3 regions of the Micromonospora sp. NPDC002296 genome follow, and region 2 is predicted to be linked to each of the others. Evidence: riboswitches for the same ligand, from Rfam matches in the RefSeq annotation. Region 2 holds a riboswitch; each other region holds the start of a gene.
What was found. Region 2 has a riboswitch for S-adenosylmethionine ahead of ABT023_RS22550 (aminotransferase class V-fold PLP-dependent enzyme). Riboswitches for the same ligand answer to the same signal wherever they lie in the genome.

Region 1 (5,865 bases), on a different contig from region 2:
ATCAGGGCGATGAGCTGGTTCACCCAGGCCGGCAGCACCCGACGGACCCCCTGCGGGATGATCACCAGCCGCATCGCCTCGCCCCAGGAGAACCCCAGCGCCCGGGCCCCCTCCAGCTGGGCGGCCTCCACGCTCTGGATGCCGGCCCGGAAGATCTCCCCGATGTACGCCGACGCGATCAGCGACAGCGCCAGGATGCCCAGCGGGTACGGGTTCGGCCCCCACACCTGCATGCCCAGCGGCGCCAGGCCGACGCCGATGAGCAGGATCGTCGCCGCTGCCGGCAGGCCGCGGAAGACGTCCGTGTACACCCGCGCCGGCCAGCGCAACCACCGGGTACGCGAGATGCCCGCGACCGCCAGCAGCATGCCCAGCAGCGAGCCGAGCAGGGCGGCCGAGATCGCCAGGATCAGCGTGTTGGGCAGCCCGACGGTCAGCATCTCGGGCAACGCCGCACGCATGGAGTCCCAGTCGAAGAAGGTCTCCCACAGGGTGCTCAGTGGATCCATCAGTCGTCTTCCCGTCCGCCCCGCTCGCTGGTCATCGGTACCGTCGGCCCGGCGTCACCCGTGCCGTCACGCCCGCGTGCTCAGGACGACGCCGACGGCGCGGCCGATCCGGACGGGGCCGCTGATGCGCCCGGCACCGGCACCGAGCCGCTGCCCGGCTTGAAGTCCGCCGGAATCGGCCGGCCCGGGTAGTACTGCTCCTGCAACCGGCTCCACGTGCCGTCGGCGATGACCTCGTCGAGGCCCTTGTCCAGCGCCGCGCGCAGCGCGTCGTTGCCCTTGGCCACCGCGTACGCGGTCGGCGTGGAACTGAGCTGCTTCGCGGCCACCGTGATCTTCCCGCCGCTGTCGGCGGCGGACTTGTCGCCGATCTCGGCCGGGGCGATCCAGGCATCGGCGGTGCCGGCCTTGAGCTGGTTGAGCGCTCCGTTGTAGTCCGGCACCCGCACCGGGTCCAGCTTCTGGCCGGTGGCGTAGTCGTCCTGCACGGTGCCCTGCACGACCACCACCCGCTTGCCGGCGAGCTGGTCGAAGCCGGTGATCGGGGATCCGGCCGGGACGTCCAGCCCGAAGTAGCCGAAGTCGTAGCCGTTGCCGAAGTCGACGGTCTTCTTCCGCGCCTCGGTGATGGTGATCGAGGAGCTGCCCACGTCGAACTTGCGGTTGTTGACCTGCGACAGCAGCGCGGAGAAGTCGGTTCCGACGAACTCCACCCGCAGGCCGATCTTGTCCGCGACCGCGGTGAGCAGGTCGTTGTCGAAGCCGGTGAACTTTCCGTCCTTCAGGTACACGTTCGGCGGCGCGTCGGTGAGGGTGCCGGCCCGCAGCACGCCGGGCTGGACCAGGCCGTACGGGTTGTCGGCGGCGGCCGAGGTGTCGTCGCCGCAGGCGGTGAGGGTGGCGGCGCCGACGACGGCCGCGACGCCCAGCGCGGCGAACCTGGTCAGGGCAGGGAGGAATCGCACAGGTGTCTCCTGGGATGAGGGCGGCGCGCGGACGGCACGCCGCCGGACGCGGCACGCCGGTGGGCTGCCGCGGAAGGGGACTGCTACGGAAGAGGAGGCGCTCAGCGCGCCGCGTGACGGCGACAGCCGTCGCTGCACACCCGCATCAGGTCCACGTGCCGACGCCTGATCAGCGCGGGGCGGGATGGTGACGCGGCCGGGGCGCAAGGACGAGCAGACATGGTTCTCCAAGGTCGGTGTTGACCTGGGGACCAGGCCACGCTTGCACCGGGGAAACTCCGGTGCCTGGTCTTCACCCGGGGCACCCCACCGCGGAGGAGGGTTGCCGGCCAGCGAGCCGGGGCTTGACGCTGGCGCTCATGACCTGGTGAGGAGCCTAGCAGCGGCACCGGGCCGGGCGTCCAGTCGTTATGACCACGCTCACCCTGAGTAAGTGCTCCGGCCGGCACGCATCGCCCTCACCCGGGGTTCAGCCTCCGGTGCGGGGCCGGTGCCGAGCGCCGTGAAGACGTGGTCCGGCCGAGATGGCCGCCGCGCTAGCCGGCCTGGCAGCCTGTCCGCGCCGGTTCACGAGCTCGGCATCCCGGCCACAGCCGCTCGCTGGGGGACTGGCGACGGTGGAAAAGACGATCTCACCAGTAACAACCCCGGGCTCCCCAGGGGTGCCCGGGCGTGCGTGGTGGGGCGGACCCACGGCCGGACCCGCCCCACCACGACCGGGAGCCGGTCAGCCCGCCTGGAACGACTGGCGGACCACGCCGCCGACGAGCGCGCACCAGGTGCTGGTGCTGACCTTGCCGTTCGGGTGCAGGCCGTGCAGCCGCTGGAGGTCCTGGACGGCCTTCTTGGTGGCGTGGTCGAACTCGCCGGTCACCGTGACGTCGGCGTAGCCCTTGGAGTTCAGGATGAACTGGACGGCGCTGACCGGGGCGCCGGTGGCGTTCTTGTCCAGTTCGGGTGCGAGGGTCTCCCAGGTCGGCCCGGTGAGGGTGGCGTCGATGTCGACCGGGATGCCGTTGCGGGCCTGCCAGTCCTGCACGGCGACGACGGTCGCGGCGTCGAACGTGTTGTTCACCGGCACGACGTAGCCGTGATGGGTGAGCAGGTACTTCACCACCCGCACGGTCGGGGAGCCGACGAACCGCCACAGGTCCGGCCAGCGGCGGGCCGGCACGTCGCCGATGTCGGTGCCCAGCTCATGGAAGACCCGCCGGCGCAGTTCCGGGAACTGCCGGTAGAACGCGGCTCCCGGGCACGCGGTGGCGCGGAAGTCCCAGTGCCCGAAGATGTCGTGGGCGTGCAGGCCGTACCGGCGGCCGACCGTGGCGCAGAGCTGGACCAGCGAGTCCAGCAGTTCCTGCGGCGGCGTCTCGGTGACGTACGTGCCCTCGTTCTCGATGCCGATGGCCCGGCCGTTCTCCCCGGGGCAGTGCGCCGAGATCACCTGCCGGTCGCCGGCGGCCAGCTGCTCGAGGCTGCCGCGCCGGCCCTCCAGCACGTGCCCGCCCCGGCTGACGGTGAAGTGCTGGCCGGTGTCTGACCAGCCGTTGCCGTCCATGTGCAGGTTCTGGCAGTCCCGGGCCAGCTTCACGGCCTGGTCCCGCGAGTAGTCGGTGACGTTCGGGAACGCCATGTGGTGCACGATGATCTTGTTGGTGGCGATGGCGCTGAGCGGCAGGGAACCGGACGGCGGTCTGGCTCCCCACTCGTCGCAGCTGATGATCCAGTCGACGTCCGATCCGGACTCGGCCTGCGCGGTGGCGGGGAACGCGAGTTCCGTGCCGACGACGGCGACGGCCGCCGCGCCGAGACCGGCCCGCAACAGGGTGCGGCGGTCCAGCTCGGGGTGGTCGAAGTGCATGGCATCTCCTCTGTGGCCGACGACGGCGGGGGTGTAAAGGAGCTTCAGGGGCAACGCGTGAGGTGGAGGATATTTCCAACCGACGCGCAATACCAGAGGTGACCGGCGGGGAGCCGGCGTCCGAACGGGGTGGCCGCCAATCGCCCCCGTTCACCTAGCCTCCTAGGACGCCTTAGGGAGAGTGCCGCCGTCCACAGTCAGCCAACACGCAACGGACGAGACGCCTACGTCCGGTGTGGAGGATGCAGCCGTTGCGCCGATGGCGGACTGGACAGCGCCCGCCACAATGAGCGGCGTCCCTGTGTGCCGGGCGTCAATCCGGAAGAGCCGTGGAGACCGTCCAATGAGTGGGAACAGCTGGCGGGTGTCCGGCTACACCGAGGTACGCGAGCTGGGCGTGGGCGCGTCCGGGCGGGTGGTGCTCGCCACCCACGACGGGTCCGGCACCCCGGTCGCCGTGAAGTACCTCGCCGGCGTCCTCGGCACGGACCCGGCCTTCCGCGACCCCTTCCGAGCCGAGGCCCGGCTGCTGGCCGAGATCGACGATCAGCACGTCTCCCGGCTCTACGAGTACGTCGAGTCGACCGCGGGCGCGGCCATCGTGATGGAGTTGGTCAACGGGGTCTCGCTGCGGCAGATGCTGCGCGCCAACGGGCCCACCGGGCCGGAGGCCGCGCTGCTCGTCCTCAAGGGGTCCCTCGCCGGGCTGGCTGCCGCGCACGCGCGGGGCGTGGTGCACCGTGACTACAAGCCGGAGAACGTGCTGGTCACCGCCGAGGGGGAGAGCAAGCTCGCGGACTTCGGCATCGCCATGCCGGTGGGCCGGGAGTCGGCCACCATGGTGACCGGCACGCCCCGTTACATGGCCCCGGAGCAGTGGACGGGCGCGGCGGCCTCCCCGGCCTGCGACATCTACGCCGCCACGGCAACCTTCTTCGAGTGCCTGACCGGTCATCCCCCGTACGACGGCCGCAGTCTGCTGGCCCTGCGCGAGCAGCACGCGTACGCGCCGGTCCCCACCGACCCGGCCCCGCCGCCGGTGCACGAGCTGCTGCGCTGGGGGATGGCCAAGCTGCCCGCCGAGCGTCCCCAACCGGCGCACGTCTTCCTCGGCATCCTGGAGCAGATCGCCGCCGAGGGGTACGGGGCGCACTGGGAGGAGCGCGGGGTCCGCGAGCTGGCCCGGCGGGCCGCCCTGCTGGCTGCGTTCTTCCCGTTCTCCGACTCCTCGGGCGGCAGCACCAGCCTGGCCAGTACGGTCCTCGTGCCGGACGGCAGCCCGGGCGTGGGTCGGGAGATCCGCACCGGGCGACGGATGCGCACCGGGCGGGCTCGCCCCGCCCTGATCGGCGGCGCCCTGGTCGCGGCCGTGCTGGTCGGTGGCGCCGGCTACCGGTACGCCTCCGGCGCTGAACCCGACGTGGTGCCCGTGTCGGGTGATGCCGCCCCGGTGGCCGCGTCGGCGCCGGTCGTCCCGGTCTCCGGATCTGCCACGCCGCCGCCGGTCACGCCGACTCCGCCGGTGGTTACGCCGACGCCCTCGGCCGTCGCCCCGACCACCGGCGGTCCGACGACCGCCGCCCCGACGACCCGGCCCCCGGCGCCGACGGTCCGGCCCACCCGGACGGCGAGGCCGACCCCCACCGTGTCGGCCGGCGGCACCCCGCCCGCGCCGGACGTCACCGCCCCCAGGGTCGGGGCGCCGAGCACCCGGTGGACCACCCTGGATCCGAGGGGCTGCCCGTACGGGGCGACGTCGACCCCGGTCACGGTGGCGGTCACCGACGACCGGTCGGACGCCGACGGGCTGCGGGTGTCGTTCCGCTACACGTCGGGCGTGCAGTCGGGCACGGTGGTCATGTCGTCGGTCGGTAAGGGCGTGTTCGAGGGCACCCTCGGCCCGTTCGACCGTCCCGCCGACGGCGTGCGCATCGCGGTGCAGGTCACCGCCGTGGACGCCGCGGGCAACTCGGCCGGGTCGGACGGGCCGGCGTACGTGAGCCTGCAGTCGTTCTGCACGCCGGGCTGACCGGGCGGCCGACGACGATGCCGGGAGGCTGGCGATGAGCGATCCGAACGAACCGACGACGGCGCTGCCACCGGGTGGCGCGCGCTCCGGGCTGCCGGGCGCGGGAGAGCCGACCGCCGACCTGGGCCGGACGGTGGACCTCGGCCGGACGGTTGGGCTGGGCGGCACGGTCCCCGGGGGTGGCCCGGTTGCAGGGGGCGGGGCGTGGCCGCCCGGGCAGGGTGGGCCGGTATGGGGCGGGGGTGGTTCCGCGCGTACCGCCGAGGGCTTCACCGATCCCACGATCGCGGCCGGCGGGACCGCACCGGCCACGGCGGCCGGGCCGACAGTCGGCGGGGCGGTGGGCGAGGTGCGGTTCGGGCCGGGGGTGCCGGGTGTCGCGCCGGCTGCCCCCGCCTGGCGGCAGCCGGGCCCGGCCGGGCGGCCCCGGTCGCCGTGGCGGCGGGTCGTCTCGGTGTTGTCCACCCTGGTCACCGTGGTGTTGGTGGTGGCGGTCGGGCT
Region 2 (5,865 bases):
GCCCGCCCGGCCCGGAACGCCGGCTCCGGCACGTGCGCGTACTCCCGGCGGACGGCGGCGGCGTACCGGTCGTACTCGTCGGGCGGACCGGCCAGCACGGCCAGGTCGGCGTCGCAGAGCAGCGCGCCGTCGCGGTCCCCGGCCGCGACCGCGTGCCCGGCGGTGAGCAGCACCAGCCGGCGGACCTCCGCCACCGCCACGGTCGGCACCCCGACCCCGGTCAGCAGCGCGTCGGCGAGGTCGGCGCTGGCCCGTTCGTTGCCGTCCCCGCCGGCCCGCGGGTCGTAGACCGCGTCGTGGCACCAGGCGGCGAGCCGGACCAGGTCGGGGTCGTCGGCCAGTTCGGCGTGCGCGTCGACGACATCGAGGACGGCGGTCAGGTGCCGGACGGTGTGGTGGTGCCGGTGCGGTTCCCGCCAGCGGGCCAGCAGGCCCGCCCCGGCGTCGGTCAGCGCCGGTGAGTCCCCGGACCCGGCGCCCCGGGCCGCCGCCCGCCACCGGCCGATCAGTTCCGCCGCTCCCCGGCGGCCGTCCGATCCCGTCATCCGACCGAGTCTGCCGGAGCGGGCGAGGATTCACCGCCCGCACGGTGGGTAGTCCCCGCCATGGCCGTGGCCCGGGATCGCCGATCGTCGCTGCTGCGACGCGCCGGCCTGCACGACGGCGTGGCCGACATCGACTCGGCGCGGATCTCGGCGGCGATGGAGGAGCTTCGACGTCGCAGCAGAGCCACCCTGCACGATCGGCTGCACCGGGTCCGGATGGCGATGGGCCTGGCCGTGCAGGCCGGGCTGGCCGCCGCGCTGGCCTGGGCCATCTCCCACCACCTGCTGGGGAACCCGCAGCCGGTCTTCGCGCCGATCTCGGCGGTCGGCGCCCTGGCCGCGTCGGTCGGCCAGCGGCTGCGCCGGACCGTCGAGCTGATCGTCGGGGTGGCGGTCGGGGTGTTCCTCGGCGACCTGCTGATCTACCTCGTCGGCACCGGGGGCTGGCAGCTCGGGCTGGTGGTGACGGCGTCCATCGTGCTGACCCTCTTCTTCGGCGGGAGCGTGTCGGTCGTCATCCAGGCCGCCGCCACCGCCGTGCTGATCGTCACGCTCAGCCCGTCCACCCAGGACCTGGAGATACCGCGCTTCATCGATGCTTTGATCGGTGGCGGGATCGCGCTGGTGGTGACGGCGGTCCTGCTGCCGCTGAACCCGCTGCGGGTGATCAACCGGGCCGCCCGGCCCGCGCTGGACCTGCTCGCCGGCCAGCTCGACGCCACCGCCGAGGCGTTGCGCGGGCGGGACCGGGACAGCGCCCAGAAGGCCCTGGAACGGCTCCGCGAGAACAAGGAGGAGCTGAGCACCCTCATCGAGGCGATCGAGGGCGCGAAGGAGACCAGCATCCTCTCCCCGGCCCGTTGGCACCGGCGCAGCGAGCTGACCCACTACGCCGAGGCGGCCGACCCCATCGACCGCGCGATGCGCAACACCGGGACTCTGATCCGGCGTTCCGTGACGATGATCGAGGACGGGGAGCCGGTGCCGGAGCCGATGCCGGACGCGGTGGCCCACCTCGCCGAGTCGGTCCGCCTGCTCCGCCACGAGTTCGCGATCGGGGCGGAACCGGAGAAGGCCCGGGAACGGTCCCTGCGCGCGGTCAGTGAGGCCGGCCGGGCGTACGCGCAGGGGGTCGGGTTCTCCGGCAGCGTGGTGATCGCGCAGGTGCGTACCACCGCCAGCGACCTGCTGGTCGCCTCCGGCATCGACCAGGAGGATGCCAACCGGCTGATCCGGGTGTCCTTCGGCGAGCAGGAGAAACCGAACGTCGGCCCGGCCGAGAGTGTCCCCGCCCCGAAGCCGCCCACAGCCCCGCCGCTGGGCTGAGGCGCGCTCAGCCCAGCTCGGCGAGGGCGGTGAGCAAACTCTCGACGTGCTCCGGCGTGCTGCCCAGGCCGATGCTGGCCCGCAGGGCGGTCGGCGGCAGGTCCCGGTGCCCACTGCGCCCGGCGGCCTCGGTGAGCAGCCGACGGGCCAGCGGATGGGCGCAGAACAACCCGTCGCGGACCCCGATGTCGTACCGAATGGCCAGCTCCGCCGCGACCTCGGCCGAGTCCCGGCCGGCCAGCACGAACGAGGCGATGCCCACCCGGGGCGAGTCCGGGCCGAAGGTGCGCAGCTCCACCACGTGCGGCAGGGCGGCCAGGCCGGCCCGCAGCCGGGCCAGCAGCGTCTGCTCGCGGGCGTGCAGCGCGGCCCGGTCCGCCCCGGCCAGCGCCGCGCACACCGAGGCGAGCGCGACCGCGCCGAGCAGGTTGGGGGTGCCGGCCTCGTGCCGGGCCGGGCCGGTGGCCCAGCGCACATCGTGGGTGGCGGCGCCGACGTGACTCGTGGCGCCCCCACCGGCCAGGTACGGCGGGGCCGCGTCCAGCCAGTCGCCCCGGCCGAGCAGCACCCCCGCGCCGAACGGCGCGTACAGCTTGTGCCCGGAGACGGCCAGGTAGTCCACGTCCAGCGCGGCCACGTCTACCGGGGCGTGTGGGGCGAGCTGGGCGGCGTCCACCGCGATCCGGGCACCGTGCCGGCGGGCCACCCGGGCCAGCTCGGCCACCGGCCAGCGCTCCCCGGTCACGTTGCTAGCCCCGGTCACCGCCACCAGCACCGGCGGGCGGGCGGTGGTGCCCCGGCGCAACTCGGTCAGCGCCGCGTCCAGCGCCCGGACCGCCTCGGCGGGGTCGGCCGGCACCGGCAGCCGCACCGAGCCGCGCGGCCAGGGCAGCAGGTTGGCGTGGTGCTCCCCGGCGAACGTCACCACCGTGGTCCCGGCGGGCAGGATCCGGGCCAGCAGGTTCAGCGCGTCGGTGGTGTTGCGGGTGAACACCACGTGGTCGCCGGCGCGGGCGCCGAGGAAGTCGCCGACCGTCTGTCGGGCCCGCTCGTACTCCAGCGTGCAGCGCCGCGACAGCGCGCCGGCACCGCGGTGCACGCTGGCGTACCAGGGGAGCAGCTCGGCCACCGCGTCGGCCGCGGCCCGCGCGCACGGCGCGCTGGCGGCGTAGTCCAGGTTGATCTGGCCCGGCACGCCGAGCACGTCGAGCGGCCGTGACGACGCCGACACGGTCCGCGCGGGCGGCGGCGTGAGCGAGGGTACGAGGGTGACGGTCATGGCACGACCTCCGGGTCCGGGGACCCCGGGTGACAGCACCGGGACGGGGTCCGCGCTTGCCCAGCGCCGGACAGGGCTGGGCCCGGTCATCACCCGGGGCACCCCACCGCGAACTCGACGAGGGTTGCCGGCCAGCAAGCCGGGGCTTGACGCTGGCGCTCGTGACCTGACGACAGGATAACGGTCGACCGATGCGGCCGGAACAGCCGGCGGGGGATGACTACGCTGATGTAATGGCCGACACCCCGCCCGGCGGCGCCGCGTCGCCGTGGACCCCGCACGATCTCCCTTCGCAGCCCGGTGGGGCCGTCCCCCGGATGCCGGTGCGCCGGCTGGGCTGGCGGCGGGTCCTGGTGGTGGTCCTGGTGGTGCTGCTGATCGCGGCGTGCGCGGTCTACATGCTCTTCAAGCTCGGCGTCAACCTGGGGCCGGAGGCGCTGCTGATCGGCGTGGTCGCCGCGATCCTGCCGGTGCCGGTGCTGGTCTCCTGCTTCCTGTGGCTGGACCGGTACGAGCCGGAGCCGTTGAAGTACCTGATCTTCTGCTTCGTCTGGGGTGCGTTCGTCTCCACGGCCGCCTCGCTGACCGTGAACGGGTTCTTCGCCGCCCGGTTCGCCGACTGGGGGCTGCCCGACGCGTTGACCGCGGTGCTGGTCGCCCCGTTCATCGAGGAGCTGACCAAGGCGCTCGGCCCGATCCTGCTGCTGATCTTCCGCCGCCGGGAATGGTCCGGCATCACCGACGGCCTGGTCTACTGCGGGCTGTCGGCGGTCGGCTTCGCCATGGTGGAGAACATCCTCTACCTGGGCGGTTACGGCTACGCCTCCGGCGTCAACGAGTACGGTCCGGCGACCGGGGCGCGGCAGGTCATCGCGATCTTCATCGTCCGGATCCTGCTGTTCGGTTTCGCCCATCCGCTGTTCACCTCGATGACCGGCGTGGGTCTCGGCATCGCCGCCCGGACCGCCGACCGTCGGGTGCGCTTCCTCGCCCCGGTCGCGGGCCTGCTGCTGGCGATGATGCTGCACGGCACCTGGAACCTGCTGCCGTCGCTGGCCCAGGCCACCGGGCAGACGATGGTCGCCCTGTACGGCTACCTCGGGGTGATGGTGCCGATCTTCTTCGGCATGGTCGGGTTGGCGGTCTGGCTGCGCGGCTGGGAGGGGCGGCTGACCGAGCGCACCCTGCCCGACTACGTGCGGGCCGGGTGGCTGACCCCGCCGGAGGTGGCGGCACTGGGCAGCCTGGGCCGGCGGCACGCCGCCCGGACCTGGGCCCAGCGGGTGGCCGGCGACGCGGGGCTCAAGGCGATGCGTGGGTACCAGTTCTCCGCCACCCGGCTGGCGCTGCTGCGCGACGGGATGCACCGAGGGCTGGACCGCCGACCAATCGACCGGGAACGGACCGCGTGGGAGGAACGGGAGCTGCTGGACGCGATCACCGCGTACCGGTCCTTCTTCGTCGGCCGGGATCCGCAGGTGCCGGTCGGGAGCTGGGACGGCCACCGCTACCACCTGCGGTTCCCCGACGGGTCGCAGCGGCCGGTCGACGCCCCGGACGAGCCCGTGGTGCCGATCCCGGTGGTGCTCGCCCCGCCGCCACCCCCGGCCCACCCGGGGCCTTACGGCCCGCCCGGCTGGTACGGCCCCCGCCCGGCCGCCCCCTGGCCGCCGGGCGCCGCCTGACGGGGGCGGGTCGGCCGGTCAGGCGGGCGCCGCGCGACGGGGCGGGTCGGCCGGTCAGGTCATCAGGCCGGTGAGGAAGTCACCGATGCCCACGGCCATCGCCGCCAGGCCCGCCCCGATCGCCTTGCACATCTGCGCCGCGCTGTCCGGCCGGAACGCCACGAAGTAGATCAGGAACGCGACGCTTCCCCAGAGGAGCACCTTCTTCACGAATACCGGCACGATCCCTCCCCAGGGCGCTGGACGTGCCTGGCTTCCCGTAGTCGGCAGCCGCAAACGACGCGCCGCCGACCGGGGTGGACGACGGCGGAGGCCGGGACGGACCCGGGGGAGGAACGCGGAGGGGCCTGGCGGAGGCGTTACAGGTACAGGCCGGTGGAGCCGTTCGACTCCGGCTCGATCCGTTCGGCGGCGACGGCGTGCACGTCCCGCTCGCGCAGCAGGACGTACCCCCGGCCGTGCAGCTCGACCTCGGAGCGGTCGTCGGGGTCGAAGAGCACCCGGTCGCCGGAGACGATCGAGCGGACGTGCGGCCCCACGCCCACGGCGGTCGCCCAGGCCAGTCGTTTACCCACGGCGGCGGTCGCCGGGATCACGATGCCGGCGGTGGAGCGGCGCTCACCCTCGCTGCCGTCCACCTTCACCAGCACGCGGTCGTGCAGCAGACGGATCGGCAGGCCGGAGTCGAGGTTCTGGTCGGCGGTCACGCCGGAACGGTACCGCGTCCGGCCGAGCCGTCCCGCCGGTGGTTACGCGGACGCGGGCCGGGGCAATGTGTGGCGGAACCGCCCTAGGCTGGGGCGACGGACGTATCCTGTCCCCCCTGTCCTCCGGGCAGGCTGATTCTGATGCGGGAGGTGCGCTTGAGCCGCTTCGAGCGGGTACGCGGACGGCTCCGCCGCGCGTACGAGTCGGGCCGGGAGTCGGTGCGGCGGGCCCGCGCCGACCCGACCGACCGGGCCGGCGGGCCGGGCCGCACCGTGACGACGGGCGGCGACTCCCCCGGAGAGGTCGGGGTGGCGTCCCCCAC
Region 3 (5,865 bases), on a different contig from region 2:
TCGACGATGGTGATCTGCTGGAACGCGTGCCACGACGCGCTGGGGCCGACGTCGAGCAGCGTCCAGGCGACCAGCCGGCCGGACGCCACGTGCACCGCCCCGTGGTGGTAGCGGCGGCGGCCCCGGGCGTCGAGCGCCCGTTCCATGCCCCGCATCCGCTCGACGTCGATCCGCTCCGGCTCCCAGTCCAGGTCCCCCAGCGGGGCGTCGGTCATCAGCCGGCCTTCGAGGTGGGCCACGTCGGCGACGTACTCCTCGGGGGCGGGCCCCCGCCAGCGGACGGTGCGGTAGCCGGCGGCGCGGGGCCGGGCTTCGGCGAGCAGGGCGTCGAGCGCGGCCGGGTCGAGCCGGGCGGCGTCGAGCCGGCGGCGGACCTCGGCGAGCGCCGGTCGCCCGCCCACCGCGGCGGCGAACGCTCCGCCGGCCCCGTCGCGTCCCGGCCCGTCGGGCAGGGCCGAGACGGCGATCCCGACCATCCGCTTGCGCCCCCGCTCGCGCAGCACCCGCAGGCCGTGCTCGTGCAGTGCCCGGCCGACCCCGTGCCGGCGGCGCGCGGGGTCGACGAACAGGTACATGGCGGCGTTGTCGGTGTTGTCGAGCTGCGGCAGGTCCAGGGCGAGGTAGCCGGCCGGCACGCCGTCGCGGTGGGCGAGCGCCCAGACCGGCACGCAGCCTGGCATCGGGTGGCGGAGCGCGGCCTCGAGCCGTCGCCGGCACAGCGGCGGGAAGTCGGGGACGTCCGCCGCGTCGGCCGCCGCCCTGATCCGGTACGCCGCGTCGACCGCGCTCTGGTCGGCCGGGTCGATCGGCGTGATGGTGATGCCCATGGGCTGAGGGTGACCCGGCAAAGACGATCGGGCCAGCGAATTAATCGCCGGCCCGATCGGACGTGGTCGGGAGGGACGATCGCACAACGCCTTCGGCGTTGGGTCGCAAGAACTGAAAGTCTTCGGCGAAACGCCCTCCCGCACGGAGCATCTTGCGCCGTCCGGTTCGTGCCGTCAAGTCCTCGCCGGCGGGTTTCTCTCACCCAGGGCAAAAAGTCGGTTACTCGGTGGATCCGCCCTATCCCTCGTCCGGGCGATCCACCCATCCACCGGACGGTCGGGGCGGCGGGCAGGGCCGGCGGTGACGGCATACGGCGCGCTTCCGGGCCGGGGCAGGGAAGGGCCGCATGCCGCACCAGGGCCGGTCGAGCAGGTCAGCCGAGCAGGCCGGCGTCCCGGGCGGCCCGCAGCGAGGGCTTGATCCGGTGGGTCGGGCCGACCTGGCCGGCGACGGCGTCGATGGTCTTCAGGCCTTCGCCGGTGTTGAACACCACAGTCTCCGCCGTCGGGTCGAGCCGGCCGGACTCGACCAGCTTGCGCAGCACGGCCACGGTCACCCCGCCGGCCGTCTCGGCGAACACCCCGGTCGTCCGGGCCAGCAGCCGGATGCCGTCGCGGATCTCGTCGTCGTCGGCGTACTCCATCCAGCCGTCGGTGCGCCGGACCGCCTCCAGGGCGTACAGGCCGGCGGCCGGATCGCCGATGTTGAGCGACTTGGCGATGCCGGTCGGCCGGACCGGGGTGATGATGTCGGTGTCGGCGTGCAGGGCGGCGGCGATCGGGTTGCAGCCGGCGGACTGGGCGCCGAAGACCTTCCAGCCACCGACCGGGGCCTCGACGAGGCCGATCTCGACCAGCTCGCTGAACGCCTTGTCGATCTTGGTAAGCAGCTCGCCGCTGGCCATCGGGATGACCACCTGGGCCGGGATGCGCCAGCCGAGCTGCTCGGCCACCTCGTACCCGAGGGTCTTGGAGCCCTCGGCGTAGTACGGGCGGACGTTGACGTTGACGAACGCCGTGTCCTCGAACTCGTCGGTCTCCACCAGCTCGCCGCAGAGCCGGTTCACGTCGTCGTAGGAGCCGTCGATGGCGACCAGTTCGCCCCCGTAGACGGCGGTGGTGACCACCTTGCCCGCCTCCAGGTCGCTGGGGATGAACACGACCGAGGGGACCCCGGCGCGGGCCGCGTGGGCGGCGACCGAGTTGGCCAGGTTGCCGGTCGAGGCGCAGGCGAACCGGGTGAAACCGAGCGCCCGGGCGGCGGTGAGGGCCACCGAGACCACCCGGTCCTTGAAGGAGTGGGTGGGGTTCGCGCTGTCGTCCTTGACCCAGAGCGGGGCGGTGATGCCCAGCTCGGCGGCGAGGTTGGGCGCGGCGACCAGCGGGGTCAGCCCCGGGTCGACGGTGACCCGGGTGGCGGGGTCCTGGCCGGCCGGGAGGAGGGCGGCGTACCGCCAGATGTTCTGCGGTCCGGCCTCGATCTGCTCGCGGGTCACCCGGGCCAGGGCGGCGGCGTCGTAGTCGACCTCCAGGGGGCCGAAACACTCGTAACAGGCGTGCTGCGCGGCGAGCGGGTAGCGCGCGGTGCAGGCCCGGCAGACCAGGGCGCGGGCGGGGCTGGCGGTGGTGTCGATGCCGGAGGCGGCGAGGGTCGACGTCATGTCGAGGAGGTCCTCTCATCTTTCCCCGCATCGCACCCTGCGGCGGGGACGGAATTGGCACCTGTCCGCACCGCTCGTCGTCGAGCGCGCGCGGGTGGTTGCCGGGGCTTCGTCGGGCCGTATCCCTCTGCCCCTCTGGATGAGGTATTCAGTTGTGCGCCCGAGTCTACGGCGGATCGCCGGCTCCGCCACTGAAGGTTCCAGCGTGTGGGCCGCTTCGGGGCATTGAATTGATCACACCGTCACCGTGGGAATCGGCATCAACACCATCCGCGACGTTGGCCTTGATCAATTCCAAGGGGGGACCCGCATGGGGGCTGGCCTGGGGTTTCTACGCTCACCGCGTGACGTACCCCCCGACACCCGGTTTCCCCGGGCCGCCCCAGAAGTCCCGCGGGCTCAGCCGGACGACCCGCACCGTGATCATCGTGGTCGCCGTGGTGGCACTGCTCTGCTGCGCCGGCGCGATCGGCGGCGGCCTCTGGCTGTTCCGCACCGTGCAGGGCACCATCACCCCGGCACGGGACGCCGCGACCGCCTACCTGGACGACACGAAGGCGGGCGACTACCCGGCCGCGTACGCCCGGCTCTGCGAGCGACTGCGCAGCCGGCAGACCGAGGCGCAGTTCACCCGGGCCCGGCAGGCCGAGCCGCCCCTGGACGAGTACCGCGTCACCAACACCCAGGTACACACCAGCAACGGCGACACCAGCGCCGAGGTGACCGTCAGGATCGCGAACCGGAACAGGGTCATCAGCCTGGTCAAGGAGGGTGGCGACTGGCGGGTCTGCGGGGGCTGACCGGGTGGCCCCCGCCGGCCGGGCCCCTGCGTCGACGGGGCCGGCCGGGGCCTTGATCGCCCGGGTGGCGCGGGGCCGCTACGGTGCGGGAAGCCCACCCCCCGAGAGAGGAACTGGCCGATGCGCCGGACCCTGCCCAGCCTCGCGATCCTCGCCCTGGCCTGCCTGTTGACCGCGGGTTGCGACCCCGGGGGGTCGACCTCCTCGGCGGGTACGACCACCGCCCCGGCCGCCGACGACCCGGCCGACCCGGCGGAGGACGGCCCGGAGCAGGCCCCGGCGACGACGGGCCCCGCCGCACCGCCGGAGCCGACCGTCGCCGGCACCACCGCCGCGCCGCCGCTGCCCGCTCCGAAGAAGGTGCCCGCCCTGACCTGCAAGCAGCTCGCCGGCGCCCACGTCGGCAGCACCAAGGTCCCCTACCAGGGATACGCCGACTACCTCCCGCTGGCCGAGGGCGTCTGGTCCGGCGAGGACGGCGACACGGTCACCCTCCAGAAGCCCTGCGGGATCGGCGACCTCGACGGCGACGGCGCGGCGGACGCGGTCGGCGCGGTCGCCCTCAAGAGCGGGGGCAGCGGCACCTTCTACACCCTCGTCGTGTGGCGCAACGCCGACGGTGAGCCGGTCTACCAGAGCCTGGCCGAACTGGACGACCGGACCCCGGTCGTCTCGATCACCGTGTCGGGCGGCCGGGCGAAGGTCGTCTGGCTGACCCGCTCCGCCGAGCGCAGCATGGCCGAGCTGGACATCCGGCGCACCTCGCACTACCAGCTCTCCGGCAGCACGTTCACCGAGGTCAGCCACACCGACGAGCCGTACAAACCGTAGCGGCGGGGGGACGACTCAAGCCGGCACTGACCGCTTGCCGGGCACCGGGGCCGCGACGGCGGGCTCCCGACGGCGGCGGAGCAGGCTGTCCAACGCCCAAGTGCCGGGGCCGAGCACCGCGACGAGCGCGAACGACCAGCAGAACAGCGCCGCCAGCTCGCCGCCGTTGCGCAGCGGGAGCAGCCCGTCGGGCTGGTGCACCACGAAGTAGGCGTACGCCATCGAGCCCGAGGCGACCAGCGCGGCGGGCCGGGTGAACAGCCCGGCCAGCACCAGCACGCCGCAGGCTGCCTGGATCAGCGCCGCCCACCAGCCCGGCCACTCGCCGAACGGGACGGCCTGGCCGGTGCCCCGGGCACCGCCGAGCACGCCGAACAGCGACGACAGCCCGTGGCACAGGAAGAGCAGGCCGACCACCATGCGGAACAGGGACAGGACGAGTCCACCGAGTCGGTCGAACTTCATGCGACACCTCCAACGACATTGATCGATGCGTCCAGCATGCGAGAAGGGGCGGGGGGTGTCCACGGCATCCCTCCCTGTGGGAACGCTCCCACGGTGACGCGTCGGCCGCTCCGGCGCCGGCCGGGGCGCGGCGATCGAAATACGGGGATGCCCGGATTCCGATACGGCGGACACACAGCCGGAGTTCGCGGTGCCCGCCGCGAGCGCGGATGCGCGCACCCGGCGATCCGACTGGCCCGACGCAACGCCGAGAACGCGCTCGACCTAACCGGCGACGCAAGACCCCGGCAGGCCGCGGGGCGGTCGGGAACGGGCATCCGCCCGCCCCGACCGCCCAGTGGCTAGACCCGTCAGTTCATCGGGTACGGCGAGCCGCAGCTACGACCGTTGGCGTAGCCGGGCACGTTGACGAAGGCGATCGCGTCGTACGCCACGTCCACGGTGCCGTCGGCTCCGGCGATGATGTTGTCGAGCTGCACCTTGGCCCCGGGGTAGAGCCACATCCAGCCGAGCGAGACCCACTTGTCGTCAGACGCGCTGACGTTCTGGTCGATTTCGCAGATGACCTGGGTGTCGGTCCCGCCGGCCCCACCGTTGCCCTGGGAGATCACATACTCCACCTGTTCGTTCGCCCCGTGCGAGGGCAGGTGGACGATGATCTCGTAGTCGTCGGAGGGCAGGTCGGTCGTCCACGTCCCCAGGACGCGGTGGTGCATCGCATCCTTTCCCTGGTTCTGTTGCCCGTCGTACGAGTGCGTGAACCATGTGTGGCCGAGGTAGCCGGCACCCAACTGGTGCAGGTCGACCTGCCCGTAAAGCCCGGCCGGAGAGCCAAACGGCTTACCGGTGCGCAGGGTGAACTTCCCGCCTCTGGGCCGGCCCGCGCACCCGAGCCGGTTCACGCCCGATTCGCTGTTGAGGTTGTCGATGACGGCCGCCACCGTACCGATGTCCGCCTGGAACGGCGTGCACGAGGGCGAGTACACGTAGATGACCGGCGGCTCGGGCGCGGTCAGCGAGTGGGCCAGCTTCCCGGTGGCGCACTTGGCCGCACAACCGTCGCCCCAACTGGTCGTGCCGTGCCACCAGCAGTTCGAGTTCCAGGAGGGACACGGGTCGGCGGCGTTGGGCGTGCAGTAGTTGACCGACCCGCAGAACTGGAAGCGACCGGGCAGTTGTAGAAGGTTGCCGGAGCCCACGCCGAAGTTCGGCTTCTCGTACTTCGTCAGCGGAGGAATCCACTGCCACTGCGGGGTCTCCGCCCATCCCATGATCTTCTCG

Region 1: linked by a shared signal. The riboswitch ahead of ABT023_RS28280 (ABC transporter substrate-binding protein) and the one ahead of ABT023_RS22550 (aminotransferase class V-fold PLP-dependent enzyme) in region 2 are both predicted to bind S-adenosylmethionine.
Region 3: linked by a shared signal. The riboswitch ahead of thrC (threonine synthase) and the one ahead of ABT023_RS22550 (aminotransferase class V-fold PLP-dependent enzyme) in region 2 are both predicted to bind S-adenosylmethionine.

What each region holds. Positions count from the first base shown of each region.
Region 1 covers NZ_JBEOWQ010000084.1:3,377-9,241, forward strand. Annotated here, with positions in the region: gene ABT023_RS28275 (amino acid ABC transporter permease) at 1-509, opposite strand, end outside; gene ABT023_RS28280 (ABC transporter substrate-binding protein) at 590-1,474, opposite strand; SAM riboswitch class IV at 1,728-1,839, opposite strand; gene ABT023_RS28285 (peptidoglycan recognition protein family protein) at 2,202-3,335, opposite strand; gene ABT023_RS28290 (protein kinase domain-containing protein) at 3,679-5,364, shown strand; gene ABT023_RS28295 (hypothetical protein) at 5,399-5,865, shown strand, end outside.
Region 2 covers NZ_JBEOWQ010000034.1:51,356-57,220, reverse strand. Annotated here, with positions in the region: gene ABT023_RS22560 (HD domain-containing protein) at 1-545, opposite strand, end outside; gene ABT023_RS22555 (FUSC family protein) at 612-1,871, shown strand; gene ABT023_RS22550 (aminotransferase class V-fold PLP-dependent enzyme) at 1,879-3,150, opposite strand; SAM riboswitch class IV at 3,198-3,317, opposite strand; gene ABT023_RS22545 (PrsW family intramembrane metalloprotease) at 3,342-4,835, shown strand; gene ABT023_RS22540 (hypothetical protein) at 4,890-5,057, opposite strand; gene ABT023_RS22535 (GroES family chaperonin) at 5,195-5,542, opposite strand; gene ABT023_RS22530 (AI-2E family transporter) at 5,684-5,865, shown strand, end outside.
Region 3 covers NZ_JBEOWQ010000003.1:267,708-273,572, reverse strand. Annotated here, with positions in the region: gene ABT023_RS04485 (GNAT family N-acetyltransferase) at 1-827, opposite strand, end outside; gene thrC (threonine synthase) at 1,202-2,488, opposite strand; SAM riboswitch class I at 2,501-2,634, opposite strand; gene ABT023_RS04475 (Rv0361 family membrane protein) at 2,833-3,288, shown strand; gene ABT023_RS04470 (hypothetical protein) at 3,409-4,119, shown strand; gene ABT023_RS04465 (DoxX family protein) at 4,135-4,584, opposite strand; gene ABT023_RS04460 (hypothetical protein) at 4,935-5,865, opposite strand, start outside.